Regions from separate parts of the Marinobacter sp. BSs20148 genome, predicted to be linked through region 2. Evidence: predicted binding sites of a transcription regulator. Region 2 holds the regulator's gene; each other region holds the start of a gene.
What was found. The regulator sigma-54, encoded in region 2, starts transcription at its own class of promoters, with help from an activator protein. The targets are predictions, from matches to a motif close to ANTGGCATNNANNTTGCTNT.
Positions count from the first base shown of each region.

Region 1: the regulator sigma-54 is predicted to act here: its motif matches at 4,635-4,654, upstream of glnA (glutamate--ammonia ligase).
Region 3: the regulator sigma-54 is predicted to act here: its motif matches at 6,677-6,696, upstream of MRBBS_RS07980 (flagellar basal body rod protein FlgF).

Region 1 is NC_018268.1:663,219-673,591, reverse strand. It holds gene MRBBS_RS03050 (porin) at 1-460, opposite strand, end outside; gene dtd (D-aminoacyl-tRNA deacylase) at 797-1,249, opposite strand; gene pip (prolyl aminopeptidase) at 1,378-2,337, opposite strand; gene typA (translational GTPase TypA) at 2,472-4,283, opposite strand; gene glnA (glutamate--ammonia ligase) at 4,795-6,198, shown strand; gene MRBBS_RS03025 (DUF4124 domain-containing protein) at 6,409-6,933, shown strand; gene glnL (nitrogen regulation protein NR(II)) at 7,052-8,194, shown strand; gene ntrC (nitrogen regulation protein NR(I)) at 8,191-9,615, shown strand; gene MRBBS_RS19860 (hypothetical protein) at 9,670-9,987, opposite strand; partial or broken gene MRBBS_RS20390 (DUF3141 domain-containing protein) at 10,080-10,373, opposite strand, start outside.
Region 2 is NC_018268.1:2,852,594-2,862,966, reverse strand. It holds gene mgtE (magnesium transporter) at 78-1,439, opposite strand; gene MRBBS_RS12985 (HPr family phosphocarrier protein) at 1,501-1,770, opposite strand; gene rapZ (RNase adapter RapZ) at 1,778-2,662, opposite strand; gene ptsN (PTS IIA-like nitrogen regulatory protein PtsN) at 2,715-3,182, opposite strand; gene hpf (ribosome hibernation promoting factor) at 3,268-3,567, opposite strand; gene MRBBS_RS12965 (RNA polymerase factor sigma-54) at 3,611-5,203, opposite strand; gene lptB (LPS export ABC transporter ATP-binding protein) at 5,373-6,098, opposite strand; gene lptA (lipopolysaccharide transport periplasmic protein LptA) at 6,076-6,663, opposite strand; gene lptC (LPS export ABC transporter periplasmic protein LptC) at 6,647-7,264, opposite strand; gene MRBBS_RS12945 (KdsC family phosphatase) at 7,261-7,869, opposite strand; gene MRBBS_RS12940 (KpsF/GutQ family sugar-phosphate isomerase) at 7,869-8,849, opposite strand; gene MRBBS_RS12935 (ABC transporter ATP-binding protein) at 9,085-9,894, shown strand; gene mlaE (lipid asymmetry maintenance ABC transporter permease subunit MlaE) at 9,891-10,373, shown strand, end outside.
Region 3 is NC_018268.1:1,757,837-1,768,209, reverse strand. It holds gene flgL (flagellar hook-associated protein FlgL) at 1-74, opposite strand, end outside; gene flgK (flagellar hook-associated protein FlgK) at 105-2,123, opposite strand; gene flgJ (flagellar assembly peptidoglycan hydrolase FlgJ) at 2,129-3,121, opposite strand; gene MRBBS_RS07995 (flagellar basal body P-ring protein FlgI) at 3,140-4,279, opposite strand; gene flgH (flagellar basal body L-ring protein FlgH) at 4,264-4,965, opposite strand; gene flgG (flagellar basal-body rod protein FlgG) at 4,996-5,784, opposite strand; gene MRBBS_RS07980 (flagellar basal body rod protein FlgF) at 5,884-6,636, opposite strand; gene flgE (flagellar hook protein FlgE) at 6,794-8,101, opposite strand; gene MRBBS_RS07970 (flagellar hook assembly protein FlgD) at 8,126-8,800, opposite strand; gene flgC (flagellar basal body rod protein FlgC) at 8,817-9,260, opposite strand; gene flgB (flagellar basal body rod protein FlgB) at 9,295-9,705, opposite strand; gene MRBBS_RS07955 (LON peptidase substrate-binding domain-containing protein) at 10,082-10,373, shown strand, end outside.

The DNA.
Region 1 (10,373 bases), 1.9 Mb from region 2:
CTTCACCAGTTGAGTAGCTGCCGTCAAGGCCGGTTCCGATTTCGTGGAAGTTAGCAATTTTTACAATGGCGCGCTCGTAGGTGGAATCGTCCGTGCCTACCCATAGTTGACCAAAGCTGTCGCTTTTCACACCGATGTAGGCTTCATCCAGCTTATCGATACCTTTACTGTTGGCCTTATCATCAGCATTGATGCCTTCCAGCTCAAGCTTGAAAAAACCGGTCAGGCCAGGAGCGATCAAGTGTTCGTGTTTGACACCCAGTGTTGTGCCGTTGTCGAATTGGTCAATTTCGGAGCCGGCGTTATCGATGCTTGTGTTGGTAATAGCATACTGAATGTTGCCGTATACAGACGGCATGGAATCCATCCTTGCAGCCAGCTCAGAAGCGCTTTCCATTGCCAGCGCAGTGCCTGAGAAGGAAATGGCAGCGATAGCTGATGCAATCAGTGTTTTTTTCATTTTTACGTCTTCCTTTTAGGGTTTTATTCAGGTTTTAACGTCGAGATGAATCCCGATTTAGGTACCGCTTATCAGTTTGAGTGAGCTAAATCATCCATAAACTCTATGTCACTTTCGTGACACACTCTGACTGACGTTGTAACTCTCTACTCATTTCTTATTGTCTGGTTTGACTCTCAATGGGTTAGCAAGCATATTTCATGCATCGCATTACCTGACCTTTTTAATACACCAACAGAACTTTTGCAAATTCTTAATGTGTATTTATCGGCTTTTTTAGCGATTTCTTTGTATATTTAATAATCAGAAAATCCATCTTTACAATTTTTCGGCCATTCATGCAGCCTTCGACTGCAGTAAAAATGTGACAGGGCCATCGTTTATAAGCCCCACCTGCATATCCGCGCCAAATTTACCCTGTTCCACTTTGTCTTTGCCCAGAGCACTGAAAGCTTCTACCACAAACTGGCAGTAAAGCTCATGGGCGGTGTCCGGTGCAGCTGCCCTGGAGAAGCTGGCGCGCGCGCCAGTGCTGGTGTCGGCGGCCAACGTAAATTGGGGAACAACCAGCAGACCGCCGCCGAGACTTTTCAGACTCAGATTCATGCGGCCTTGCTGATCAGGGAAAATGCGGTAATTGATGGTTCGTTGGCACAAGTCTTTTGCTTGCTGGGGCGTGTCAGACTGCTCGATTCCCAGCAACAATAAAACACCGCGGCCAATACTCGCGATGGTATTGCCGTTGACGGTGACCTTGGCTTCTGTCACACGCTGGAGCAGTGCTTTCATTCGAAATCCCCGTAGGTGGGAGTCGACAGTTTATTACGAACCGGCAAGAGTTTATCCATGCTGGCTCAGGATGGCAACCCTACGGGGACCGGCACCTGACGTTGTCATCTTTCTCGTCGGATTTTTTGTTAGCTCGCCCGCTCGACTTTTGCGGCTACATTTTCCACTGCACGCATCAGGGCGTCGACAATGGCGGGTTCTGACGCGCTATGGCCGGCATCGCGAATAATCTGCAAATCCGCTTGTGGCCAGGCGCGGCTAAGAGCCAGCGCGTTGTCCAGTGGGCACACCATGTCGTAACGGCCGTGAACAATGACCGCAGGGATGTTGGCCAGTTTGTGGGCATCGCGCACGATTTGATCGGGTTCAAGAAACGACTGATTCATAAAGTAGTGACATTCGATGCGCGCCAAGGCGATCGCCACGCGGGGGTGACCAAAGTGTTCGACCACGTCTGGATTGGGGTGCAAGGTGGCGCAGCGCCCTTCCCAAATAGACCAGGCCTTTGCCGCCTGAATCTGCTCCAGCTCATTGCGACTGGTCAGGCGTTTGTAGTAGGCCGGCACCATATCGCCACGCTCGTGTTCTGGAATCTGCGCCAGGTAATCTTCCCAGTAGTCAGGGAATACCCGGCTGGCGCCGTTCTGGTAAAACCAGTGAATATCCTCAGGGCGGCACAGAAAAATGCCCCGCAACACCATGCCCGTTACCCGCTGCGGATGGGCCTGCGCGTACACCAGACTTAAGGTGGAGCCCCAGCTGCCACCGAACAGCAGCCACTGGTCAATACCCAAAAACTCACGCAGGGTTTCTATATCCGCTATCAAACGGTCGGTACTGTTGTTTGCAAGCTCCGCCAGCGGCGTTGAGCGCCCTGCGCCGCGCTGGTCCATCAGAATAATGCGAAACCGTTCGGCATCAAAAAAACGCCGGTGGTAATCCTCGCAACCTGCACCGGGGCCGCCGTGTATAAACAACACCGGTATACCCTCAGGATTACCACTTTCTTCAACGTAAAGTTGATGGGGCTCTTCAACCACCAGCCGGTGTGTGGCGTAAGGCTTTATATCGGGAAACAAGGTGCGCATGGCAGCTCCGCAGTTATAGGAATGATTGCGGTAGTGTAGCGAAGTTACCGCGAAGCGGGGGCGCGATTGATGAACGGCGCACAAAAAAACCGGCCGCTGTTTCCAGCGACCGGTTTTTTACTACGCTGCCAGCGTTACTTCTTGCCGGCGCGCTTACGATCGTTTTCAGTCAGGTGCTTCTTGCGCAAACGGATCGACTTGGGCGTTACTTCCACCAGCTCGTCGTCGTCAATAAACTCCAGCGCCTGCTCCAGGGTGTGCTTGATGGGCGGGACCAAAGGAATCACTTCGTCTTTGCCAGACGCGCGCATGTTATCCAGCTTCTTACCCTTGGTCGGGTTGATCACCAGATCGTTGTCGCGGCTGTGAATACCACACAACTGGCCTTCGTAAACAGCCTGACCTGGGTCAAGGAACAGCTTGCCGCGGCTTTGCAGGGTTTCCAGCGAGTACGTCAGCGCTGTGCCTGTGGCCATGGAAACCAACACGCCGTTCTGGCGACTGGTGACATCACCGGCCTTGATCGGGCCGTAATGGCTGAAGGTTGAGGTCAGGATACCGGTGCCGGATGTCATCGTCAGGAACGAGTTCCGGAAGCCAATCAAACCACGGGCCGGAATGGTGTATTCCAGGCGCATGCGGCCTTTACCATCGGGAACCATGTTGGTGAGCTCGCCCCTGCGCAATCCAAACTGCTCCATCAAAGGGCCCTGGTGTTGCTCTTCAATGTCAACGATGACATTTTCATAGGGCTCTTGCTTTACGCCATCCACAACCTTGATGACCACTTCCGGGCGACCTACGGCCAGCTCGAAGTTTTCACGACGCATGTTTTCAATCAACACCGACAGGTGCAGCTCGCCACGGCCAGACACCTTGAACTTGTCCATGGTGTCGCCGTCTTCAACCCGCAGGGCTACGTTGTGCAGCAGCTCTTTTTCAAGGCGGTCTTTGATGTTACGGCTGGTCACGAACTTGCCTTCTCTACCGCAGAAGGGCGAATCGTTGACCTGGAACGTCATGGATACGGTGGGCTCGTCAACCGTCAGCGGCGGCAAAGCCTCTACATTATTGAGGTCGCACAGAGTGTCGGAGATGTGAATCTGGTCCAAACCGCTGATACAAATAATATCGCCGGCCTGGGCTTCGTCCACTTCAACCCGATGCAGGCCGGAGTGGCCCATAATTTTCAAAATACGGCCCTGGCGTTTTTTGCCGTCGGCGCCGACGGCAATCACCTGTGTGTTGGTTTTTATCTTGCCGCGGGCAATACGACCAATACCGATAACGCCCAGAAAGCTGCTGTAGTCCAGCTGCGAGATCTGCATCTGGAAGGGGCCTTCCCGATCAACATTAGGTGCCGGCACGTGGTCAACGATGGCCTGGAATACCGGATCCATGTTGTCGACCAGATTTTCATGCTCCAAACCGGAAATGCCGTTAAGCGCACTGGCGTAAACAATTGGGAAGTCCAGCTGTTCGTCGGTAGCACCCAGGCTGTCAAACAGGTCAAATACCTGCTCTACAACCCAGTCTGGGCGGGCGCCCGGGCGGTCAATTTTGTTAACGATGACAATCGGACGCAAACCTGCAGCAAAGGCTTTCTGGGTTACAAAGCGAGTTTGTGGCATCGGGCCGTCGATGGAATCAACCACCAGCAGCACACAATCCACCATGCTCATTACGCGCTCCACTTCACCGCCAAAATCGGCGTGCCCCGGCGTGTCTACGATGTTGATGTCGTAGCCGTTCCATTTCAGCGCGGTGTTTTTGGCCAAAATGGTGATGCCACGTTCTTTTTCCTGATCATTGGAATCCATGACGCGCTCGCTTTCGAGCTCTTTACGGTCAAGGGTGCCAGAGAGGCGCAGCAGTTTGTCGACCAGCGTGGTTTTACCATGGTCAACGTGGGCAATAATGGCGATATTACGAAGGTTCTCAATCACAACTTTAGTCCTGCGGCGTGCTTACAATGACCTGAGAGGGCTTTAAGAAGGCTGGACCGTCTCAAATCTATAAAATGAACCCATTCGCTGGCACTGGGCGTGGCCAGGCTCCGGCACAAAGTAATCGCCAGAGCAATGAGGGTCGCGCATTATAGCGAAAAGTCGGTTTCGATAATATGCGCGTGAATGTTTATTTCTTAAACAATTTGCGCACCATTATCAGGCGAAAAACCGAAAGCTGCACAAATCTGGTGCAAAGGTGGCCATTTGTAGACCTTAGTCAGCGCTTACACCCCGCGCGCTAACCCGCAATTTTGTAGAGTTCAGACCCACAGGCTTGGCCACATTGAAACTGGCAAGCTGTTTGCTTAGCATTGTGTAAAGGCCGAAACTACACTCGTGACAAGGCGACTAAAACCGGTTAAAAGGAAGGTAACCCACACAGGCATTTGCTAAGCTGCGCAAATCCTGGAACAGATGGGCTTCCACAACCCCCCAACGGAGCATGCAGATGTCCAAAACCATTGATTTGATCACCCAGCACGATGCGAAATGGATTGACTTACGTTTTACCGATCCCCATGGCAAAGAACATCACGTAACCATACCGGCCACCGAAGCCTCTGAAGACTTTTTCATCGACGGCAAAATGTTCGATGGTTCTTCGATTTCTGGCTGGAAAACCATTAATGAATCGGACATGATTCTGATGCCGGATGACACCAGCGCAGTAGCTGATCCCTTTACCGAAGAATCTACCATTAACATCAGCTGCGACATTGTGGAACCCACCACGATGCAAGGCTACGAGCGCGACCCTCGCTCAGTAGCGCGCCGCACCGAAGAATACCTGAAGTCTACAGGCATCGCCGACAGCGCTTTGTTTGGCCCCGAGCCCGAGTTCTTTGTGTTTGATTCGGTGAAGTGGAAAACCGACATGCAGGGCTCGATGTACGAGATTCATTCTGAAGAGGCTGCCTGGTCGTCCGGCAAAGATTTTGATGGCAATAACACTGGCCATCGCCCGCGCGTGAAAGGTGGCTACTTCCCGGTGCCTCCGGTCGACAGCCTGCACGACCTGCGTGGTGCCATGTGCGGCGCCATGGCCTCTATGGGCCTGGAAATTGAAGTGCATCACCATGAAGTTGGCACTGCTGGCCAGTGCGAAATTGGCGTTGGCGCTGCTACCTTGACCCGCAAAGCCGATGAAGTTCAAATTCTGAAATATTGCGTGCACAACGTAGCCCACGCCTACGGAAAAACCGCGACGTTTATGCCTAAGCCTGTGGTAGGTGATAACGGCTCGGGCATGCACGTACACATGTCGATGAGCAAAGATGGCAAAAACCTGTTTGCCGGCGACAGCTATGCGGGTCTGAGCGAAATGGCATTGTTCTATATTGGCGGTATTATCAAGCACGCCAAAGCGATAAATGCTTTCACCAACCCCGCCACCAACAGCTACAAGCGTTTGGTACCGCACTATGAAGCCCCGGTTATGCTGGCCTATTCTGCCCGCAACCGCTCAGCTTCTATCCGTATTCCCTACGTTAACAGCCCGAAGGCACGCCGCGTTGAAGTTCGCTTCCCAGACCCGGCAGCGAACCCTTACCTGGCATTTTCAGCACTGATGATGGCTGGCCTGGACGGTATCCAGAACAAGATTCATCCTGGCGATGCCATGGACAAAGATCTTTACGATTTGCCAAAAGAAGAAGCACTGGACATCCCGAAAGTGGCCGAGACCCTGCAAGAAGCGCTGCAGTGCCTGGAAGCCGATCACGAGTTTTTGACCCGTGGCGGCGTGTTTACCGAAGACATGATTCGCGCTTATATTGACCTTAAGCGCGCTGACGTAGAGCGCATGAACATGACCACTCACCCGGTTGAGTTCGAACTCTACTATTCTTGCTAAACAGGTGACACCACACAGGTGATACATCGCCAGCACTCGGGGTAACTCAACGCCCGGGCGATGGCACAAAAGACCGGAGCGGCTGCCCATCAGCTTCTCTGGTTTTTTTGTGTCTGTGGTTTTTTTATGCCTGCATGACCATCCAGCGGCGTTGAAATAAAACGCTCGGGCGCTGATAATCGAGCATATATACAGTTCCGAGGAAAGCGTATGAAACCGGTTATTGTGATTGCTGCTGCAACCCTGTTACTGATCAACGGAGCGGCACAGGCCGAGGTGTATCGCCAGGTAGACGCCCAAGGCAATGTGACTTTTTCTGATGAGCCCTCCTCTGGTGCCGAAGCCATACAGGTAAGACCGGTAACCACCATTACGCTGCCGAAAATGCAGGATTTAGAACAGTTTGATCAGCCGCAGCAGCAGGAACAGCCGCCAAGCTCCCTTTATGAGCTGGTGAGGATTGTTTATCCGCGCAATAACGAGGCGTTCCACAGCGGCAATGGCGACGTAGAATTCAGCGTAGTCAGCAGCCCGCAACTGCGCGATGGGCACAAGTACGAAGTAACTCTGGACGGCCAGCCCGTTGGCCAAAGCACCTCAGGCACTATTTTGGTGCAGACGATTGACCGTGGCACCCATCAAGCCGGAGTCAACATCGTGAACCGCCGTGGTGTTCAGGTTGGTTCGGGCACTGGTATTACCTTCACCATCCACCGCCCTTCCCGCCTAAACTGAGCGTTCGCCCGGATGTGATTAGCGCTGATGGCTCTTGGCCTGGCCCGGTTCTTGCTTATCTTAGACCAAGGCCGTCTGCCAAAACCAGACCCACTCAAATACAGCGAACCCGCTTGTTATGGCTAACGCTTCAAACTCGGTGACCGGTTACCCACACATTGTTGACAGTCTGAGCACCGCTCTGTTGGTGATGGACCGTAATCTGCTAATTCACTATATGAACCCAGCTGCCGAAAATTTGCTGGCAGTAAGCGCAACTCGCAGCCATGGCATGGCTTTCAGCGGTATTGTGCTGGTTGCCGGCGATACCGAACGCCGGCTGAAAGCAGCAGCCGACCACGGGCGGTCTTTCAGCCAGCATGAAGCTGAGTACATGTTGATGAACGGTGCGCGCATGATCGTGGATTACACGGTAACGCCGATTAACCCGGAAGGTGATTTGCTGCTGGAAATCTGGCGCCGCGACCAGTTACTGCGCATTAATCGTGAAGAAGACATCCTGTCGCAGCAGGAAACCAATCGGGTGCTGGTGCGCGGTATGGCGCACGAAATCAAAAATCCTCTGGGCGGTATACGCGGCGCCGCGCAATTGCTAGACCGCGAGTTGCAGAGCGCCGAACTGCGCGAATACACCCAGGTGATCATCGACGAAGCCGATAGGCTACGTAGCCTGGTTGACCGCATGCTGGGACCCAACAAAGCGCCCAGGCTCATTCGCACCAACATCCACGAGGTTCTGGAGCGGGTGCGCGCGCTAGTAGAAGCCGAAAGCCACGGCAAACTGACATTCAAACGGGATTTCGACCCCAGCCTGCCGGAGTTCTGTGCTGACCGCGAACAGCTGATTCAGGCATTTTTGAACATTGCCCGCAACGCGATGGAAGCTTGCCTGGAAAGCCCTGACGGCCCCGGCAACTTTGACAGCCGTAATAGCCATCACAACCGTGACAACTCTTCGAGCAACACCAGCGAGCCGGCCACCATAACCTTCCGCACCCGTACCCTGCGCCAGTTCACCATAGGCCCGGTCCGTCACCGTTTAGTCTGCCGGATAGACGTCATAGACAACGGCCCGGGCATCAGCCCACAGCTGCAACAGAATATTTTTTATCCGATGATCAGCGGGCGCGCCAGCGGTAATGGCCTGGGGCTGGCTATTACCCAGAGCATTATTGGCCGCCACCATGGACTGGTGGAATGTAACAGCGAACCCGGACACACCAACTTTGTTATTTATCTGCCCGTCGAGGAGTGCACATGAGTACGTCTACAGTGGCCTGGATTATTGATGACGATCGCAGCATCCGCTGGGTACTGGACCGAGCGCTGACCCAGGCCGGGCTGCGCACCCGCAGCTTCGACAACGGTGACAACATCATGCGCCAGCTCGAGCACGAGCAGCCCGACGTCATCATCAGCGACATTCGCATGCCGGGCATAGACGGCTTGAGCCTGTTGGCGCGCATTACCGAGAGCCATCCCGGCCTTCCGGTGATTATCATGACCGCCCATTCTGACCTGGAAAGCGCCGTAAGCAGCTACCAGACCGGCGCGTTTGATTACCTGCCAAAACCGTTTGACCTGGACGACGCCGTGGCTCTGGTTCGGCGCGCCGCCGGCCACAGCCGCGAACGTCGCGCAAAAACCGACAGCGTTCATGACAAGGCCGCAGACAGCGCCGAAATTATTGGCGAAGCGCCGGCCATGCAAGAGGTGTTTCGCGCCATAGGCCGGCTGTCGCACTCTAATATTACCGTGCTGATTAACGGCGAAAGCGGCACCGGCAAAGAGCTGGTGGCACAAGCCCTGCACAATCACAGCCCGCGCACCGGGCAGCCGTTTATTGCGTTGAATATGGCCGCGATTCCAAAAGACTTGGTGGAGTCAGAGCTGTTCGGCCACGAGAAAGGCGCGTTCACTGGCGCTGCAGCTACGCGCCAGGGACGCTTCGAGCAAGCCGACGGCGGCACCCTGTTTCTGGACGAAATTGGTGACATGCCCGCAGACAGCCAGACCCGCCTGCTGCGAGTATTGGCCGACGGTGAATTCTACCGGGTGGGTGGCACCACAGCGGTCAAGGTGGATGTGCGCATTATTGCCGCCACTCATCAAAACCTGGAAACCCTGGTGCAGGCCGGCAGCTTTCGCGAAGACCTGTTCCACCGCTTGAACGTGATACGCATACACTTGCCTCGGCTGACCGAGCGCCGCGAAGACATACCGCAACTGCTAAGCTATTTTCTCAAACGTGCGGCAAAAGAGCTGAATGTAGACGCCAAGCTGCTACGCCCAGACGCCGAGGCTTACTTGTCTACCCTGCCCTGGCCCGGCAATGTGCGCCAGCTGGAAAACACCTGTCGCTGGTTAACGGTGATGGCCAGCGGCCGTGAAGTTCACGTCGACGACCTGCCGCCAGAGCTGCGCCAACAAGCGGCCAGCAGCGCCACCGGCAAAACCTGGCAGGAGGCCCTCAGCCTCTGGGCGGAACAGGAGTTCAAGCGCGGCCGCAGTGATCTGCTGACCGGCGCGCTGCCAGAATTTGAAAAAATCATGATCAATGCAGCCCTGCACCACACCGCGGGCCGCCGCCGTGACGCCTCCTTGTTACTGGGCTGGGGCCGCAACACTCTAACCCGTAAAATCAATGAACTGGAGCTGAACTCGGCGGATTCACCGGACTAAGAAAGCTCCAATGACGAGTCTTGGGGACAGATTCGAAATCTGTCCCTGTCTTGCTCAGTCTGCAAACAGCCCCTCAACCACCGCAAGTCGCCTGTCCTGCTCGGCAGTCAGCTTGCCAGCGGCGGATGCCACCCGGTGAATCACACTCAGCACCTGGTCTTTGGACTGAATTTCAGCAAACAGCATTGTGGGGATGGCATCGAGCGCGGCCTGCTGGTCAAGTCGCAGGGCAAAAAACTGCTCGCGCACGGTTTTCTTAAACGAGCCAAGCGAGAGCGTGCTATGTTCGGCACGCATCTCACACAGGGCGTTAAAGGCCCGCTCATCAACCCCACCTCCACCCATTGAGATACACACAAGGCTGCGAACCACGGCTTCGTGCACTCCACCTTAACCAATGCACCCGTGGTTTTCAGACCCGCCATCGCCTGAACAACAGGGGAACCGTAGAACGTCATAAAACAGCGTTCGATGGCGCCATCACGAAAGTCACGGAAGCCGTCAAGTGCCGCTACCACGGAACCGGAATAGTTTTCCTGCTGCTTAACAAACCAGTTATCATCAGACACGGGCTTTCGCGCCTTCCTTACCCGCTCGGCCAGGTCCGCAAGCGTTGTCATCAGCGGGTTAAGCTCAGAGAACACGTGATAAGGCAACTCGGCTGGAGTTAACCTACGCAGCCACTCCATCACATCTGCATTGGACTGGGCGCTCACAGCAGCGACTAATCTGGCCTGGGCACGCACCAAGGGCTGCAG
Region 2 (10,373 bases):
ACCGGTTACTTAGGTGTAAAAAGCTATTCAGATGTAAAAATTTAGTTAGATGTAAAGAGCATCGAGATGTAAAAAGCTCAGGCATAAAAAAGAGTCGCCAGGCCCAGAAAGGACACAAACCCGACAACGTCGGTGACGGTGGTTAGGATCACACCGCCGGCCAGTGCAGGGTCAATATTACGCGACTTCAGAAACAACGGTAACACGGTGCCCACCAGGGCTGCAGCGACAAGGTTTATCACCAGAGCTGCGGCAATAATAGCGCCCAGCATAATGTCCCCGAACCACAGGGTCGCCGCGCCGGCCACCACCAACGCCCAGAGCACGCCGTTCATTACACTCACCAGAAACTCGCGGTTTAACAACCAGCCTACATTGGCGCTGCTGATCTGACCAACGGCCATACCGCGGATGACCAGTGTCAGGGTCTGGCTGCCGGCAATGCCGCCCATACTGGCCACAATGGGCATCAGCACCGCCAGTGCCACAACCTTGGTGATGGTCTCTTCAAACAGACCGATCACGCCAGAGGCGATAAACGCGGTCATTAAATTAATGCCCAGCCAAACCGCGCGCCTGCGCGAGGTTTTCCATACCGGCGCAAAGGTATCTTCATCGTCATCCAAACCCGCCATCCGCATCAGCGAGTGATCAGCATCCTCGCGGATAACATCGACCACGTCATCGATGGTGATGCGGCCCAGCAGTTTGCCATTTTCGGCGACCACCGGCGCCGAGATCAGGTCATAGCGCTCAAACAGGATGGCAACCTTGGTATCTGACAAAGTCACAGGGATGGGCTCAATATCGGTGTCCATCACTTCACGCACGGTGGCGGCAGGGTTCGATACTAGCAAGGAAGTAACCGGGAGCATGCCGATAAATTCATCGCGACGGCTGACCACAATCAGGCTGTCGGTCATGGGTGGCAGGGTGCGGTGGCGGCGCAGATAACGCAGCACCACGTCAATGCTGATGTCCGGGCGCACCGTAATGGTGTCGGTGTTCATTAAACCGCCGGCGGTGTCTTCGGGGTACGACAGTACCTCCTCCACACGCTGGCGGTCTTGTTCGTCCATGGTGTTCAGAACTTCCTGAATCACCGTGTCGGGGAGCTGTTGAAGCAAGTCGGCCAGATCGTCCGACTCAAAGTCTTCAATCAGATCAGCCAGCTCCTGAGCGCTGAATTTGCTTAGGAAATCGCCCCGAATGTCTTCGTTTAGATACTGAAGGACTTCGCCTTCAAGTTGTTTGTCGACCAGATTCCACAGCAGCGACCGTTGCCGCGGGGGCGATGATTCCAGCAGGTGGGCGATATCACTGGGGCTGAGGCCGCCATTGAGGATGCGTGCGACTTGTTTCAGGGCGCCACTGTCCAGCGCTTCGCCTAATGAGCGAAGTCGCTGGCGTGCCTGGCTTTTTTCCAGAATATCGGTCATGGCTTATCCGCGGTCAGAAAACGGCTGTATTATAGCGGACTTGCAGGCGCTGCGTGAGCGACTACTCGCCCTCGCCAAAGTAATCATTGATCAGTTCTGTCAGCGCGATAATGGCCTGTTGCTCGTCTTCACCGTCGGCAATCAGTTCAACTTCCGTGCCCTGGCTGGCGGCCAGCATCATTACCTGCATGATGTTTTTTGCATCCACTTCACGGCCTTTTCCAGCGATTCTGACCTTGCTTTGGTGGGCAGACGCTGTGGCCACCAGTTTGGCCGTTGCGCGGGCGTGCAGACCCAGTTTGTTGATGATAAACAGCTGGCGGCGGATCATGGTTGAATCAGGCGTCCTGTACGGTTTTCAGGTGCAGTAGTTCGGAGTGACGTACTTGCACGTTATTGCTGTGCTGGCGGAAGTGGGCGCCCATTTGCTCGCAGACGTAAACCGAGCGATGCTGGCCGCCGGTGCAGCCAATGGAAATAGTCATGTAGCTGCGGTTGCTGTCGGCAAATGCCGGTAGCCACGAGGTCAGAAAAGCGATGATTTCCTGCACCATTTTTGCGCTCATGGGTTCGTTTTCCAAAAACTTGATCACCGGTTGGTCCATGCCGGTAAACTTGCGCAGAGAGGTGTCCCAGTGGGGATTGGGCAGGCAACGCACGTCAAATACGTAGTCTGAATCAACCGGTACGCCGTGCTTGAAACCGAATGACTGGAACAGCAGCGCCAGTTCTTGGTCTTTGCGGCCGACCACCCGCTGTTTGACCATGTCCCGCAAATCGTACATGCCCATGCCAGTGGTGTTGATGTAAAGGTCAGCCAGATTCGACAAGGGTTCCAGCAGTTTTTTTTCCGAGCTGATGGCTTCGCGCAATGACGTGTGATCGTCGCTCAGTGGGTGCTTGCGTCGGGTAGCATGAAAGCGTTGCAGTAGAGATTGCTCGTCGGCGTCTAAAAATATGATTTCAGCACTGATGCCTGTGTCCTTCAGGCGTCGGTGAATATCTTCGAAATTGGCCAGCTCACCGGACAGGTTGCGCGCGTCTATGCTCACCGCCATTTTGTGCAGGCGGCCGGCGGGCTCTTGTGCGGCCGCTTCTCTGGTCAGCGGGAACAGCAGGCCAATGGGTAGGTTGTCGATGCAGTAAAAACCCAGATCTTCAAGAACGTGCAAGGCGGTACTTTTACCCGATCCGGAACGGCCGCTAACAATAATCAGTTTCATCGTCAATAACCCTTTGATTGCGAACGGTCGAAGTGGATCAGGCCAAGACAGACTAGCGTCCGGAGGTCATGCGCTGAAATAGGGTAATGGCATCTTCCGACTGGCGCAGGCGGTCACAAAAAGCCCGATCGTTGAATTTTTCTGCAAGCTGACTAAGCAGCTCAAGATGCTCGCTGGTGGCTTCTTTTGGTACAACCAGAGCAAACACCAAATCTACCGGCTGGTTGTCAATTGCATCGAAGTCCACGCTCTCGCTAAGGGTGACGAGCAGGCCAATAACGTGCTCCAGGCCTTCCAGGCGGCAGTGAGGAATGGCGATGCCCTGGCCGATCCCGGTGGACCCCAGGCGCTCGCGGGCAATCAGATTGCTGAATATCTGAGTGTCGCCCAAGGTGGCGTTATGCAGGTGAATCTGCTCTGCAATAAACTCAAGAACCCTTTTCTTGCTGGACGCTGGCACGTTGCAAAGTGTCAGTTCCGGGGCAAGGATGGTTTCTATTGTCAGGGATGTCTCGCTCATGGGTCGACGGTACTTCCATTAAAAAAAAGGCTGCGGCATGGTGCCATGCCGCAGCGCGTGAAGCGTTTACGCGTTGTATCCGGTGTTAGTTACCGTGCATCCGGGATACTTGCTTTTCTTTGTGCTTGAGAATCTGGCGGTCCAGTTTGTCCACCAGAGCGTCAATAGCTGCGTACATGTCTTCGCTTTCTGCCTTAGCGTGCAATTCGCCACCACTAATATTTACGGTAGCTTCGGCTATCTGGCGCAATTTTTCCACCTGTAGAGTCACATTGGTGTTACTTATCTGGTCGAAGTGGCGCTCCAGGCGCTGGAACTTTTCGTTCACGTACTCTTTGAGTGCTTCGGTCAGTTCGACATGATGGCCAGAAATATTGAGTTGCATAGGCTTCTCCTGCTATCGCATGGGTGTTGTTAGGTCGGTGTTGCTACACCAGTCGCTTTCTTTCGTTCGATGGAGGTATTTGCAGTGCCTCCCGGTATTTGGCCACGGTACGCCGCGCCACTTGGATTCCCTGTTCCCCAAGCATGGCGGCAATCTTGCTGTCGCTCAACGGTTTTTTGGAGGTTTCGACGGCTATCAGTTTTTTTATCATGGCGCGGATGGCGGTTGAAGAACATTCTCCGCCAGCATCGGTACTGACATGGCTTGAGAAAAAATATTTGAGCTCAAAAATGCCGCGAGGTGTGTGCATGAACTTCTGGGTGGTTACCCGGGAGATGGTAGATTCATGCATTTCTACGGCTTGGGCGATTTCCGAAAGGATCAGCGGCTTCATAGCTTCTTCCCCCTGGTCTAGAAAACCCTGTTGGTATTCCACAATACGGGTAGCCACTTTTAGCAGCGTTTCGTTGCGGCTTTGCAGACTTTTGATGAACCATTTAGCCTCTTGTAACTGATCCCGCATGTAGGTGTTGTCAGCGCTGCTATCGGCACGCTTTATCAATGAAGCATAGCTGGCATTGACACGAATGCGCGGTGCAATTTCTGGGTTCAACTCTACCCGCCAGCGCTCGTTGCGCTTGTACACAATCACGTCTGGAATTACGTAGTCCGGTTCGGTTTGGTCAATCACATTGCCGGGGCGCGGGTTCAGGCTGGTAATCAGCGCCAGTACCTGTTTTAGCTGGTCTTCTTTGAGGCGGCTACGGCGCAGCAGTTGGGCGTAGTCACGGTTGCCCAGCAGGCTGATGTAGTGGGTGATGACCATGCGCGCCTGAGAAACCCAAGGGGTGTCTGGTGGCATCTGGTTCAGCTGGATTAGAAGGCATTCCTGCAAGTCGCGACCAAACACACCGGGTGGGTCAAAAAACTGCAGGCGTCGTAGTACCGCTTCCAGTTCATCCAGTTCCAGAGGGTCGTCGTCATGCTCGTCCTGCAGGCCGGTATAAATCTCGGCCAGCGAGCTGGTCAGGTAGCCGCGTTCGTCAACAGCGTCCATCAGGGCGTGAGCAACGGCGCGGTCGCGTTCCGTCATGGTGGTCAGGTTTAGCTGCCACTCCAGGTGATCGCGCAGGGTTTCAGTGGGCGAGTTGCGGGTTTCAAAATCGTAGTCGTTATCGTCGCCATTACTGCTGGCCGGCGCCGGCGCAGATTGGTACACGTCGTCCCAGGCCGTATCTACCGGCAGGTCGTCTGGCAAGGTATCGGGTATTTCATTTTCGCTGGCCCAGTCGGGACCGTTTTCGTTTTCGTCCCAGTCTTTGCTGGTGTCTGAAGATGTCTCTGCTGCGCTTTCAGCGGTGCCGTCCACCCCGCTATTTATCCCACTATCTATCCCACGATCGTCTGCACTGGAGTCCGTGTTTTGATCGTTGTTCGTGTCCGCGTGCGTGGATTCCTCGTCGCCGTGATCGTCGTCTTCCGGTGCTTCCAACATGGGGTTGGATTCCAGCGCCTGCTGGATTTCTTGTTGCAAGTCGAGGGTAGAAAGCTGTAACAGGCGAATCGCCTGCTGGAGCTGGGGCGTCATGGTCAGGCTCTGGCCCAGCTTGAGCTGCAAAGAAGCTTTCATTACCATTCTTGGAAATCCATTACTCGATCGGTTGGCGCGTGGCAGCCACTAAAAAAGGTTGGCTAACCGGGGTTTGCGTTCACAAGCAAGTTCTCTGCCGAGTCTACTAGAGTTCGCCGGGGAATCAACCGATTCACCTGTGGCGATGTCATCGCAAACCCACTTCTAAGGTTCATTACAACCGGAATTCGTTGCCTAGGTAGACCTCTTTGACTTGTTGATTGGCAAAAATTTCAGCGGAGCTGCCGGAAGCAATAATATGGCCGCCGGATACAATGTAGGCGTTTTCGCAGATGTCCAGCGTATCGCGCACGTTGTGGTCGGTGATCAATACGCCTATGCCTTTGTCGCGCAGGTGGCGAATGATTTGCTTGATGTCGCTAACCGAGATTGGGTCGACCCCGGCGAAGGGTTCGTCCAACAGAATAAAAGCGGGCTCCATAGCCAGAGCGCGAGCAATTTCTACCCGGCGACGCTCGCCCCCAGACAGTGCCATACCCATACTGTCGCGGATGTGATTGATGTGAAACTCGGCTAGCAATTCCTCTAACTTCGCGTCGCGTTCCGCCCGTTTCATACCTTTGCGGGTTTCCAGAATGGCCATGATATTGTCGCGCACGCTAAGTTTGCGGAACACCGAGGCTTCCTGGGGCAGATAGCCAATGCCTTTGCGGGCACGGCCGTGCATCGGCAGCGGGGTGATGTCCTGGTTATCGATCGTAATGCGGCCGTGGTCGGCCTGCACCAGCCCCACAATCATGTAAAAGCAGGTGGTTTTGCCGGCACCATTAGGGCCTAGCAGTCCGACGATTTCGCCGCTGCGAATTTCCAGCGAAACGTCAATCACCACTTTTTTCTGTTTGTAGCTTTTTGCCAGATTACTGGCTCTGAGAACGGCCATCGGACTCCTGCGTGCTGCGCGGCTGGATTGTCATTTCTACCCGGCCTGACCCGGAGCCTGCTTCGATGCTGCCTTGGGCAGTGACGACGCGGTTCACGGTATCGTAAAGAATCAGTTCACCGCGAAAAATATTGCCAGTTTGCCTGATCACTGCGTCGCGTTCAAAGGTCAGCTGCTTCTCGGCAGCAGACCAGGTTATGGTAAGGGCTTTTGCGTCGGTTTCCCCTTTTCCGTTGGCCGTGGGCTGAACGTAATGGGCCGGGGTGCCGGTGGCTTCAATGCGGTTAAGCCCATTTATGTCGCGGTAGAGCACCACCTCTTGAGCAAACAGCTTGGTATCGCCTTGCACCAGTTCAACATCGCCGGTGTAGGTTGCAACGCCTTTGGCATCGTCAAGCCTTGCTGAATTGGCGGCCACGTTGATGGGGATGTTGGAATCAAGATCAAAGGCCAAGCCTGGCGTGCTAACGAGTAAGGCCGCCAGCCCGACGCTAATGCCCAGCCTCATACCCAAGCCTGGTGCTCGGCGCCAAAAGGATGCGTTACGTTCAGTTGCCAGTTTCATAGCGTCCTTCCACCTGGGAATCAAGTTCCAGAATACGTTCATTGAGCCAGGCTTTCATGCCCGTGGCGTGGGTGGTGCCGGTGGCGTCAACGATTTCGACGGGGGCATCGGTGTACGCCATATTCGTGCGGTTATCCAGCGTCAATCTGGTCGTGCTCAAGGTGGCGCTGCGCTCACCAATCTGTCGGACAACGCGCACATCACCCTCAAGCTCCAGCTGGCTGTTGCCGTCGCGCAGTTTGCCGTGTTTGGCCGTAAGCTGCCAGGGTTCTGAACCGGGCTGGCCTTGGATTGTGGCCTGCGGTTCGGCCATGATGGCGTATCCGTTGGCCTCAAACTGCTCAATGCGAGGGCTGACAAACTGGATTTTGACGGTGCCTTGTTCGTCGTAAGAAGTGTACAGGGCGTCCACCACAAAGCTGTCGGGCTCGCGGTCACCGCGCAGTTCGCTGTCTTGTGTTGGCGTTGGCACTTCGTTGTCGCTGTGCCACAGCAGGGCAGCGGTGGCAATGAACGTGGCCAGAAGGGCCATCGTTTGCCACCTGGGGCGTTGTTCCGGCAACAGCGCAGCAAGCAGGCCGCCGCCTTTACCTAAAGTCATGGTGCGCTTCCCGCGTCGCGGACGGGCTCAATATAGGCTTCAAGATAGGGTGCAAGGGCCGTGTCGAGCTTGCCCTGGGACGCGAGAATCAGATCGCAGGCCTCGCGCACCGCGCCATCACCGCCGCGGCTTCGGGTGCAATAATCGGCGTGCTCCTGAAGCAGCCAATAGCCGTTGGGCACGGTAATGCCGAGGCCAGCGTAGCGAAGCGCTGGCAAATCCGGCAAATCGTCGCCCATATACGCAATATCACTGGCCGGGATGCCCAGCAGATCGACAATCTCCAGCAGTGCGGTGCGTTTGTCCTTGCGGCCTTGCAACAGGTGCGGGATACCCAGGTCAGTCATGCGTTTTTCGGTCAGTGGTGAACGCCTTCCGGTAATGACTGCGACCGCAATGCCTGCGGCCATCAGCTGCTTGAGTCCGAGCCCGTCGAGAATGTTGAAGGCTTTTAGCTCGTCACCGCTGGCACTGAAGTAAATTTTGCCATCGCTCATGATGCCATCCACATCTAGTGCAATCAGGCGAATGTTGGCTGCTTTGGCAAGCACGCTGGCCGGCCATTGCGGCCGGAAATTAGGGGTATCTTTTACAAGTGTGTCCATTAAATGACTCCCGCACGCAGCAGATCATGCATATTCAAGGCCCCCACCAGCTCACCGTGCTCACCGACCACTGGCAGGGCGCTGATCTTCATTTCTTCCATAATATTCAGAGCTTCTACTGCCAGTTGGTCGGCGCGAATGGTTTTGCCATTATGGGTCATCAGCTGTTCTATGGCGGTGGTGTGTACGTCTACATTTTTATCCAGGCTGCGGCGCAGGTCACCGTCAGTGAATACGCCTATCAGGAGGCCGTTACTGTCCACCACAGTGGTCATACCCAGGCCCTTGCGGGAAATTTCCAGTAGCGCACCGCTGAGGGTCGTACCTTCACTGACTACCGGAACGCTATCGCCACTGTGCATGATGTCTAGTACTCGCAGCAGCAGACGGCGGCCCAGGCGTCCCCCAGGGTGCGAAAACGCAAAGTCCTCGGCGCTAAAACCCCGCGCTTCCAACAGGGCAACGGCCAGGGCATCGCCCATTACCAATGTGGCGGTGGTACTTGATGTGGGTGCCAGGCCTAGTGGGCAGGCTTCTTTAAGTACGCTAACGTCCAGATTGGCCAATGCTTCCTGTGCCAGAATCGACTGCGGGTCACCAGTCATGCTGATCAGCGGCGTGCCCATGCGTTTCAACATTGGCAGCAGGGTGACCACTTCGTTGGTATTGCCGCTGTTGGAGATGGCGATTACCACGTCCTGGCTGGTAATCATGCCTAGATCACCGTGGCTGGCTTCACCAGGATGAACAAAAAAAGCCGGTGTGCCGGTGCTGGCCAGAGTGGCGGCAATTTTGTTGCCGATATGGCCAGATTTGCCCATACCGGTCACCACGACACGGCCGCGGCAAGCCATAATTGCCTGGCAGGCACGTGTGAATGATTCGCCAATACGCTGCTCAAGGCTGGTAATGGCATCGCGCTCGATGCGGATGGTGTTGAGCGCGGATTCTCGAAAATCCTTTGGCACTGGGTCTGTCATCCTGTTCCTGCTCTTTAAGTCTAATTCGGCTGATGGCCGAGATTTCGCCACTTGGGCTGTCATGAAGCGCCGCTTGGGCTGTCGTGAAACAGAGTATAACATTGGACAGCCGTGGGCTGTCTCTGAATGGGTTAAAACACGGCTGCGGCCAGTTCGCAAGGTGAAATTTTAGCCATAGCGGATTGAGCTTGAGTGCGTCTTGGCATAATGTAGCGGCTCTTTTAAGGGGTAGGTTATGGCAGAAGCTGCTTATATTTCCTTGGAAAACGTGGTTTTCTCGCGCTCTGGGCGGCGTGTTTTTGATGGCCTCAGTTTGCAAATTCCTCGTGGCAAGATCACTGCGATCATGGGCCCTAGTGGCACTGGGAAAACAACATTGTTGCGTCTAATTGGCGGACAGCTGAAGCCGGAGTCTGGCTCGGTTTTGGTTGACGGCCACAACATACCCAAGCTGCGGCGCGGTGCGCTGTTTCAGCTGCGGAAAAAGATGGGCATGCTGTTCCAAAGCGGGGCCTTGTTTACCGATGTGAGCGTGTACGAGAACGTAGCCTTCCCCCTGAGGGTACACACCAAACTGCCGGAAGACATGATTCGCGACATCGTTCTGATGAAGTTGGAAGCCGTGGGCCTGCGCGGCGCGCGCGACCTGATGCCCGCAGAGCTGTCCGGCGGCATGACGCGGCGAGTGGCACTGGCTCGCAGCATTGTGTTGGACCCAGAACTGATTATGTATGACGAACCCTTTGCCGGCCAAGACCCCATTGCCATGGGCGTGGTGGTGAAGCTTATCCGACAACTGAACATTGCCATGGGTCTGACCAGCGTGCTGGTGTCTCACGACGTGCCGGAATCACTCAGCATTTGTCACTACGCCTGTATTCTTTCTGACGGCAAGGTGATCGGCGCGGGCACGCCGGAACAATTGCGCGAGCACTCATCAGACAAGGTGCAGCAGTTCTTGCAGGGCAAGCCCGATGGCCCCGTACCTTTTCACTATCCGGCGCCAGAACGCGCCGTCGATTTCGGGCTGGGAGCAAAGCAATGATGGATGCGATCGCCCGCCTGGGCAAAAATACGCTGGATTTCCTGGCGTCTTTTGGGCGAGCCAGCCAGTTTTTGCTGGGCGCGCTGGCAGGCGTGCCAAAACCGGCGGTGGGCCTGCCACTGCTGTTGAAACAGATATATTCGGTTGGGGTGCTGTCACTGGTGATTGTGATGGTTTCCGGGCTGTTTATTGGGATGGTACTTGGGTTACAGGGCTACACGATTCTCAGCGACTTTGGCTCTGAGTCGGCCATTGGCCAGCTGATTGCCCTCACCCTGGTGCGCGAATTGGGGCCGGTGGTGACCGCGCTCTTGTTTGCTGGCCGCGCTGGGTCGGCGTTGACCGCAGAAATTGGCTTGATGAAAGCCACAGAGCAGCTTTCGAGCATGGAAATGATGGGCGTGGACCCTTTGCGCCGGGTGATAGCGCCGCGATTATGGGCGGGCTTTCTGAGCATGCCTATTCTGGCCCTGGTGTTT
Region 3 (10,373 bases), 1.1 Mb from region 2:
TTCAGCTGCGCGCTCAGATCCTGCAGTCGGTTGATACCGCCGGAAAAGATTTGTTGTGAAGATATTCTAATCATCTCGCATTACCTTTTTGAACCTTGCCCGCTTTAGCGGAAGGTTTGCAGCAATGTGTTGAACAGGTCCTGTGCAACGGTAATCACTTTAGCCGACGCGTTGTAAGCGGCCTGGTACTGAATCAATTTGCCGGCTTCCTGATCCAGATTCACCCCGGAAACAGCTTCTCGCTGATTGAACGACTGCTCCAGCAAGGTTTTTCCTGCCTCCAGATCCAGCTGACTCTGGCGGGTTTGTACACCGACATTTTCCACCAACCCGGCGTAGCCTTCGGCAAAGCTCTGGCTGCCATTGTTCAGCGTGTTTTTTATGCCAAACGACGCTAGAGCCTCGGCGTTGCGGTTGTCAGATACGCCATTTTCGTTGGATTCAATGGTAAAGACATCACCCGCTTTGGGTTGACCTGTCACGCTGAACTGATAGCCCTGGTAGTTCGGTATGAGTGCCGGATTATCACTGAATAGCCCCTGACCCTCAGTGTATGGCGTCGCGCTAACGACGGTATTGGGAACGGTGTCACCGTCGGTAATTATATAGTTAAGCCCACCACTGCCGTCGTCGACAAAACTCACTTGCAACGGCCCGTTTGCCAATCCAGTGCTGGACGTAAACCCGGGTAAGGATGTGCCGTCCGGATACGTTACCGCCTGCATCGTGCCCTGGCTAATGGCTCCAGTGCCTTTGTTACCTTGACCGCCTTCAGCCCGAATCGGGCTAGCAAACGCCAGGTCTTCTTCACGTCGAACCTGCATCGCAATATCAGCGGCGCCATTGCGCGTGGGCTGAATCTGGAAGCTGTGGCCATCCGTTAACGTGCCGCCGTCATAACGGATACTGAATCCGGGCATAATGATTTCGTCGCCAACCGCGGGCAAACTGCCGCTTACCACTTCGCCAGTGCGATCATTAGTCAGCTGGTAACTGCTGGTAGCGCCAAATTTCAAACTCCAAGTTCCGGCGGCAAGCGCAGAGCTGTCGGTTATTTCGACGGCCAACTGGGCGTTACTCGCGGGCTGGTTATTGGCGCTCGGAATCACCCGGCTGGTCTGCAAAGCTGCGCTATTAAAATCCTTAAAAAACAGCCCCCCCAGTTCGCCTTCTAAATCCATACCAATCTGATGCTGGCTGTTCATGGTATCGGCCAGCGCGATGGCAATACGGCCAAGCTCGTCAAACGCCGGTGCTAAAACCTGCTGCTGAAAGTGACGCAGGCCGCCCAGCTTTCCACCGTCAATCTGGCTGTCGACGTTCACAACCCGGCCACTGGTGCCCAGCGTAAACTCCAGCATTAAGGGGTCAGAGGCACTGGGCCGGGTGCCAAGCTGTGCAGCGATGTTGCCTGTAACCAGGCCCTGGCCGTTGTTCAGGGTGACATTCACCTGAGCGCCTTCGGTTGGGCTGATTTTTATGCTTACCAGCTCTGACAGCTGGCGCAGTTTTTCATCACGCTGGTCTAAAAGATCGTTGGGCATTCTGCCCTGAGCAAGTCCAGGGGATTGGGCTATCGCCGAGTTCAAATCGGCAATACTGGCAATCAGCGCGTTGGCGTCTTTAGCGCCCTGCTGCATCTGGGTTTTAACCGATTCGCGCTGCTGAATGAACTTTTCATTAAGCGCAGAAAAGCGTTTTACCACTTGCTCGCCTTCACTTATGACAAGCTGGCGCTGGGGCAATGAGGTAGGGTCTTCAGCGGCGTTCTGCAGACTGGCAAAAAAGTTATTCAAGGATGTACTGAGGCCCGTAGACTCGCCACCCAGCAGGTTATCCAGGCGGCTTAGCTCGTTGTTCAGAGTTCTTTGCTCGCCCTCAAGGCTGGAATCCTCACGGATTTGCTGCGTCAGGTATTCGTTGGCTAGGCGGCGAATGTTTTCCACATTGACGCCGGTGCCAATACTACCGGCGCCGGTACGCTGCGGTGTCTGAGCGCCAAACTGCACCTCCTGGCGACTATAACCCGGTGTGTTGGCGTTGGTGATGTTATTAGCGGTGGTGTTCAGCGCAGCCTGGTGCCCGAGTATGCCGCTTAAACCAATGCCCAGTAATCCTGCCATTGCGTTTACTCCCCGGCCTCAGCTCGGCCCATGGAAACCGTCATCAGAGAATCACGGTTCATGATGCTGCGAATTTTCTCAGCGTAATTCGGATCGGTGGCGTAACCGGCCTGCTGCAGTTTTTCAGCAAACTGGGCGGGTTTGTCCGCCACGGCCAACACGTCCCGATAACGTGGATTAGATTCCAGAAAATCTACATAGTCCCGCATACTGGCTTCGTAATCGGCGTAAGCACGGAACTCCGCCTGTTCTTTCATCGGCACGCCTTCGCGGAACTCCGTGGTGGTAATAGCAACCGAATCACCCTGCCAACGCTGATCGGCCTTTATGCCAAACAGGTTATAACTGGGACTGTCGCCCTCACCTTCAATCATGTTTTTGCCCCAACCGGTTTCAAGCGCGGCTTGGGCCACCATAAACCGTGGGTTAATGCCGCTGTCTTTGGCGATGCGTTGCGCCATGGGCAGCAGGGTTTGTACGAACTGTTCCGGAGATTCAAAGCGCGCGAGCAATGGCGCGTCGTCTTCGGAAACATCAGCCATAACCGGCAAGGCTTCAGCCAGCTGTTGCACACTCTTAACTTCCACTGGTAACCGTGGTGACAAAGGCGGCACGCTGCGATCGTAATCGGCCAACGTCGCTTTTTGGCCGGCCAGCGGGCTACCGTCAGATCTCATACCGGGTACTTTCGGGCTAAGCTGGCGCACCAAAGCGTCCGCCAGACCGGTACCCTGGTTGCCAGACATCGACAGGCTTATCTGATTGTCGAACATATCCCGATAAGCCTGGCTCTCGTTGGTGTTCAGGTAGTTGCCCTCCGCCATCACGTCACCGGCTTTGCGCATAGACTTGAGCATTTCCGCCAGAAACAGGCTTTCAAATTGCCGCGCCACTTCCCGCAGTGCCGACTCTTTGTCGGTACGGGCCTGGGTTTTCAGCGCGTTCAGGCCTTCGAAGTCGGTGTAGACATTGGCCTGTTGAATCCGGTAGTCCTGCATCGTTCTGCCCCTGCTACTCTAAATAACAATCAGCTCGGCGCGCAGTGCACCGGCTTGTTTTAACGCTTCCAGTACCGCCATTACGTCGCCCGGAGCCGCACCCACCTGGTTTACCGCCTGAACTATCTCGTTCAAGGTAACCGCAGGACCAAACTTGAACATGCGAGCCGGGTCTTCGGTCACCGCGATCTGAGAGTCTTGCACTACTTCGGTGTCGCCAGCCGCTAACGGATTAGGCTGCACCACATTAGGGTTTTCCTGAATCATCACCGTCAGATTGCCGTGGGTGACCGCAGCCGCGCTGACCTTCACGTTCTGGCCCACCACAATGGTGCCGGTGCGGCTGTTGATCACCACCTTGGCAGCGGCTTCAGCCGGATTCACTTCAATATTTTCCAGAATCGACAGAAAGCTGACTCGCTGAGAAGCATCCCGCGGGGCGCGCACAGAAACGGAGGTGGCGTCGTGGGCGTAAGCCATATCCGGGCCTAAGTTGCCGTTGATGGCTTCAACAACCCGACGGGCGGTAGTGAAGTCTGCGCGCAACAGATTAAACGTGACGGTATCGCCATTGTTGAATGGCGAAGCCACTTCGCGCTCGACAGTAGCGCCGTTGGGGATTCGCCCTGCGCTGGGAATGTTAACGGTAATACGCGAGCCGTCCAGCCCTTCAGCGCCAAAGCCACTGACAGTCAGGCTACCTTGTGCAAGCGCATACACGTTGCCATCAGCGCCTTTCAGCGTGGTCATCAGCAGGACACCGCCGCGCAAGCTTTTGGCGTTGCCGATAGACGACACGGTAATGTCGATTTGCTGACCGGGCTTGGCAAACGGTGGAATGGTAGCGTTCACCGTCACCGCAGCGACGTTCGCCAGTTTTGGATCAACGCCTTCCGGCAAAGTGACGCCAAACTGGTTCATCATGTTGCGGAAGGTCTGGTTGGTAAATGGCGCTTTGTCGCCGGTGCCGGCCAAGCCAACCACCAAGCCATAACCCACCAGCTGGTTGTCACGCACGCCTTTGATGCGGGCCAAGTCCTTAAGCCTGTCAGCCATCACCGGCGAAGCCACCATTAGCGCCATTAATACTATTGCCAAACATTTGCGCACATTCGTTTTACACAGAATCACTTTGGAAAGGTTCACAGAGGCCACCATTCGCTGTTGAAGAAACGCCCCATCCAGCCCATCTGGTTGGCTTGGTCAAAATCACCGGTGCCACCGTAAGCAATGCGGGCATCGGCAATGCGATTAGACGCCAGAGTATTGTCCGGCTTGATATCCTGAGGCCGCACCAATCCTGTCAGGCGAATGTATTCTTCGCCATTGGTCAGCGACAGCCACTTCTCGCCACGAATGCGCAACACGCCATTAGGCAATACTTCGGTGACCGTTACGGTGATGCTGCCGGCCAGGCTGTTGCTTTGATCCGCCTCTGCGGCACCCTGAAAATCTCGCTGTTGCTCGATAGCCGTTGCCAGCCCCAGCTTGTTTCTACCAAATATGTTGGGCTCGGTCAGGCTGATGTCACTGTCTTTCGAGATACTGGTTTCCGCGTTTTTACTGGCGCGGGTAGACTCGTTCAAGGTCACCGTAAGCACATCGCCCACGTTGAGCGCCACTGTGTCACCGTAAAAATTGTAATTGCGGCTAATCTGGTAAATAGAACCGGTTTCGAGATCGCGCTGCATCATCGCCTGAGCACGCACCGGAGCGTATTCCGGGTCATCTGGCATGGCACGGGGCCGGCTCATCGCAGCGCAACCCTGAAGCACCGCCAGCACCAGAACCAACGCAACGCTGGCGCTGCGGCGGAACTGTAAAAAAACGGCGTTAGCTGTCATAGCGAAACCTCTGACCGGAAAGCACCGGCATTAACCAATATTGTTGGTGATGAACTGCAGCATCTGGTCAACAGTCGACACGACTTTCGAGTTCATTTCATAGGCGCGCTGGGTGGTAATCATATTCACCAGCTCTTCCACAACTTCCACGTTAGAAGACTCAATAGAGCCCTGCTCCAGTGAACCCAGCCCGGCCAGGCCGGGTTCACCTTCGGCCGGGTCGCCACTGGCGTTGGTCTGCTTGAACAGGTTATTACCAATCGCCTGTAGACCCTGCGGGTTAATAAAGTCCACCAGGGTTATCTGGCCAAGGTTGATGGGAGCGGCCTGATCATCGGTGACAGCGGTTACAGTGCCATCGCGACCGATGGTCACGTTCGTGGCGTTTGCTGGAATGTTGATGTTGGGCTGCAACGCGTTGCCATCGGGGTTTACAACATCACCATCGGAATTCAGCTGAAACTGACCGTCGCGGGTATAGGCGGTTTGGCCATCTGGCAATTGCACCTGCAAGAAGCCGCGACCGTTAACCGCCATATCCAGGGGCTGCTCGGTTATCTGCAAGTTGCCTTGGGTAAACTGTTTGGCGGTACCCACAACCCGCACACCGGTACCCAACTGCAACCCGGAGGGCAGTTCGGTATTCTGCGTGTTCAAACCACCGGGTTGGCGTTTCACCTGATACAGCAGATCCTGAAACACCGCGCGGTCGCGTTTGAAACCGGTGGTGTTCACGTTCGCCAGGTTGTTAGAGATAGTGGACATGTTAGTGTCCTGCGCGCTTAACCCGGTTTTACTGACCCATAATGCTGGATGCATTTTTATCGCTCCCTACCGTCAGGCGGTTGTTGATGGCGGCGAAATCTTGCCGCTTTCCCGCCCGCCGGCGTGTTGTTTCAAGTTTTGATACCCGTGCTATTAAAGGTTCTGCAATAGCCGTGCCGCTGCTTCAGAATTTTCCTTCGCGGTGCTCATTACTTTCACCTGCATTTCGTATTGCCGCGAAAGCTGCAGATTGGAAATCATTTCGGCCACCGCGTTTACGTTAGAGCTTTCCAGAAAGCCACCGGAAACCCGAGCGTTGGCATCAGCCGGTTCACTGCCACCAAGCGCCTGATCGGCCTTGCGACGTATGAAGCCATCGGGGCCTTTTTCCAGTGCCTGTGTCGGCGGTGTTACCAGCTTAAGCCGATCCACCTCCACCAACTGATCGGGAGGCCCGCCCACCGGAACAATAGACACCGTGCCATCGGCACCAATCTCAACGTTATCAAAAGGCGGCAAAGCCACCGGACCACCATTGCCCAGCACCATTTCACCGTTAGCCAATCGCAGCAGGCCATTTACATCTATCTGCAAAGACCCACTGCGAGTGAACACTTCTTCACCCAGGTTGTTTTGCACCGCCAGCCAGCTGTCGCCTTCAATCGCCACATCCAGTTTTCGCCCGGTTTCCATCAGTGCGCCCGAAGACAAATCGGTACCCGGGCGCTCAGTCATGGCGTAGGCGCGTGTAGGGAAATGCCCGCCATACACCGGCATGCTGCGGGCCTGGGCGAAGTCTTTTTTGAAACCGGTGGTGGTCACGTTAGCCAAGTTGTTAGCGTGGGCGCGCTGGGCCAGCATGTTCTGCTTGGCACCGGACATTCCGATATAAAGGGCTTTGTCCATGGGGAAGGCTCCTGCCGGATATTTGACTGTTACCATTATTTAAGCAGAAGTCGTGCCAGTTTGAGTGGCAACGAAATAAGAAAATTTCAGGATTAAGCAAAACCGGGCCTTATCTGGCCCGGTTTTGCTAAAAGCACCCTGGCGGGCGCTTGATTGCTTACCTCAGATTGATGATGGTCTGGGTGACCGCATCCGAGGTTTCAATGGTTTTGGCATTTGCCTGATAATTACGCTGGGCAATAATCAGGTTCACCAGTTCCGCAGACAGGTCTACGTTGGACTCTTCAACTGAGCTAGACTGAATCGCCCCCAACGTGCCGCTGTCGGGCCTGCCAATAACCGCCTGGCCAGATTCGAAGGTTTCCACCCAGCTGGTATCACCGGAAGGTGATAGGCCGTTGGCATTCGAAAAGCTGGCCAACGCTACCTGCCCCAGGGATTTCGACTGGCCATTGGTGTAACGGGCAAAAATGACGCCTTGCTGCGAAACGTCCAGCCCCGACAGCCGGCCAGTGGTATAGCCATCTTGGCGTTGATCATTGACACCGAAGTTGTTGCCATATTGAGTGGCGCTACCCAAATTCAGGTCAAACGTGGCGCCGACCCCAGATGCCGCTCCATTCGCGTTTAAATCCCTATCTTTCGGCACCCAGTTATCGATTGAAATTACGCCATTTGCATTGCTATTAGCAGTGGCCAGATTTCCATTTTGGTCAAACACCAATTCATACGGCACGTAGTTAGGCGGTGTCGTTGTAGACCCAGCTGCACCACCCACTGCTTCGCCATCTATCTGCAGGTGTAACAACCAATTGCTCTGCGAACCCCCTGCTGAAGCTTGTTTAGTATAAAACTGCGTGACCTCGTGGGGATTTCCCAAGCTGTCGAAGATGTTGGTTGCTGTAACGTGATTGTAAGTCGTCGGATCTAACGGGTCGAAAGGATTAGGCGGCGTTGCCGTGAGCACTTGCTCCCGCGCATCCAGATTGAGGTCGGTACGCAGGTTGGTGGTGCGCTGCGGCGCCAGGTTACCGCTCGCTATTTGCAAATCGTCACGAATGCCCGATAAGTTACCGGCGGCGTCTGCAACAAAGCCTTGCACCCGCATATTCTGATTGTTCACCACAAAACCGTCTTTGTCGGTACCGAACTGGCCAGCGCGGGAATATCGCAACTCGCCGCCATTGTTCAATACAAAAAAGCCGTCGCCGTCGATAGCAAGGTCTAGTCCGCTATCCGTAAAGCTGATGTTACCCTGGCCAAACGACTGTTTAACGCTTTGCACACTAACCCCGTCGCCAACCGGAGCGCTGCCAGAGCTTAGAAAGCCGTTGGCGTATAAGTCTCCAAACTGCACGCGGCTGCCTTTGAAGCCCACTGTACTGGCGTTTGCAATGTTATTGCCGGTTACGTCCAAGTCTACCGCCGCCGCCCTGAGGCCGCTTAATCCTGTGTTAAATGCCATGATTCACCCCTGCTGACGCCGGTATTAATTAATTTGTTGAACTTGCGACAGGTCAATCGAACCCATGCCCGCAAGATTCAGAGAAATAGAGCCGCCTTTACCCAAAGACACGCTGTCGACGTTTGCGCTCATCATGGTACCCAGCTGCTGCGAACCACCGGGATAGGACCCGGAAGCCACTGTATAATAAGATCCTTGCGGCACAGCACTGCCGTTGCCGTCTTTACCGTCCCACGTGAACTTGGCAGAACCTGCGGGCTTGCCGCCCAATTCCATCTGCCGCACCAACTCACCCGAACCGTTCAATATCGACACCTGTACGCCACCGGTTGAGGCAGGCACATCGACGGTTCCGTTAACCTCGCCGCTGGCACCAAGCATCGCCAAATCCGACGCCACCAACACGGTTTTACCAACCATGGCGGAGGCCTGCAGGGCCTGGGTAGAGCGGAATTCACCGACCACGCTGTCCACGTTGCCAGACAACTTCTGCATTTCTTCCAGCGAACTGAATTGCGCCAACTGGGAAATAAATTCGCCGTTATCTTGCGGATCCAGCGGGTTCTGATTCTTCAACTGGGCCAGCATCAGCTCCATGAATTCATTTTTTCCCAGCTCGCCTTTGCCGCTTGCCGACTGCTGTTTCAGCTGGTATTGGCTTAGGACATCTGTTGCCTGGCTTGCGTTTACTGCACTCATGATTGATTACCGCCTGTTAGTTCTGGCCCAGGGTTAAAATGCGCTGCATCATCGACTTGGCAGTGTTCATGATGTCTACATTCATCTGGAAGCTGCGCGAAGAGGACATCATATCGGCCATTTCTTCTGCCACATTCACATTGGGGTAGTACACATAGCCGTCTTCACTAGCAGCAGGGTGGTTGGGCTCATAGCGCATCTGCAGTTCGGCATCGCTTTCGACTATGCCTTCCACCCGAACTCCGGCACCACCTTCTGCCCCGGAGCCGAACGCCGGCTGGTTGCCGTTTAACAGCGACTGCTGGACCGCCGCAAACACTGGCTTACGGGCGCGGTAGGTTTCACCGGTGCTGGAACTGGCGGTTTCGGCGTTGGCAATGTTAGACGCTGTGGTGTTTAGTCGCAGCGATTGCGCAGTCATACCGGAACCGGCGATGTCGAAAATGTTACCCAATGACATAAAAATCTCCTGTGTTCACTGTATTGCCTGCGGCTTACTGGCCTGTCAGCGCTTTGCTAATCCCGCTGAATTTGCTGCTAAGAAACTGGAAGCTGGCCTGGTAGTCCATGGCGTTGCGCATAAAGCGGCTCTGTTCTTGCTGAGCGTCTACCGTATTGCCGTCTACCGAAGGCTGATGCGGTGTGCGATACAACAAATCATTGTCGCTTGCAGAGCCGGGCGCACCGCCACCTTCGTTCATATGGCCACTGTTGGTGGTGTTCATGTCGAAGCCGCTGGCGCTGCTCTGCGCTCGCTTCATGATCGCCTGGAAGTCGATATCACGGGCCTTGAAGCCCGGGGTGTCGGCGTTGGCGAGATTATTGGCCAGAATTTCTGCGCGCTGAACGCGTGCCTGAAGGGCGTATTGGTGAATACCCAGTGCACTGTCAAAATTGATTGCCATACTGCCTCCGTAATTCTGTGCCGGCGGTTAACGAAAGATTGCCGGTTTCAGGTGTATGAAGAGTTAAAAGCAAGTGCAATGCCAGAATGGTGAAAACTGTGTAAATTTTTGCCTTAACAGGATTGCAGCGTTGTTTTCAGGCTTTAAAAGGCTAAAAACCTCTCAATAATGTCGGTATTGAGCCGCTCGAACAATGCCACACCCAAGCCACTGCAAAAAAACGGCAAGCAACTGCCCTCAAGGCACTCGCCACTCACAACGTTTTTGCCGCCCGGATGTGAGCAGTTAGCGCAACGGCAGCGTAAAGTGTGTAGACGCCACTTTCGTCGACCACTTTTAGCTGACCATTTTCCGCCAACCATCTTGGAGCAAACCCGTGGCCAAAATCTGCATCTTCCCTATTCCCGGGTGCGTCACCTTCCCCGGCACTGTGTTCCCGCTGCACGTGTTTGAGCCGCGCTACCGCGCGATGATTCAACACTGCCTGGAAACCGAAACCCTACTGGCAATCTGTCACACCGAAAAACAGTTGAGCCCGGGCAAGCAAGCAGAGTCTCTGGAGCAGGCGCTAAGCTCTAATCAGGCCACGTATCGGCCCTACGACGTATTTAGCGCAGGCCGCTGCGAGCTTCTGGAAACCATGGAAGACGGTCGCCTGCTGCTGAACG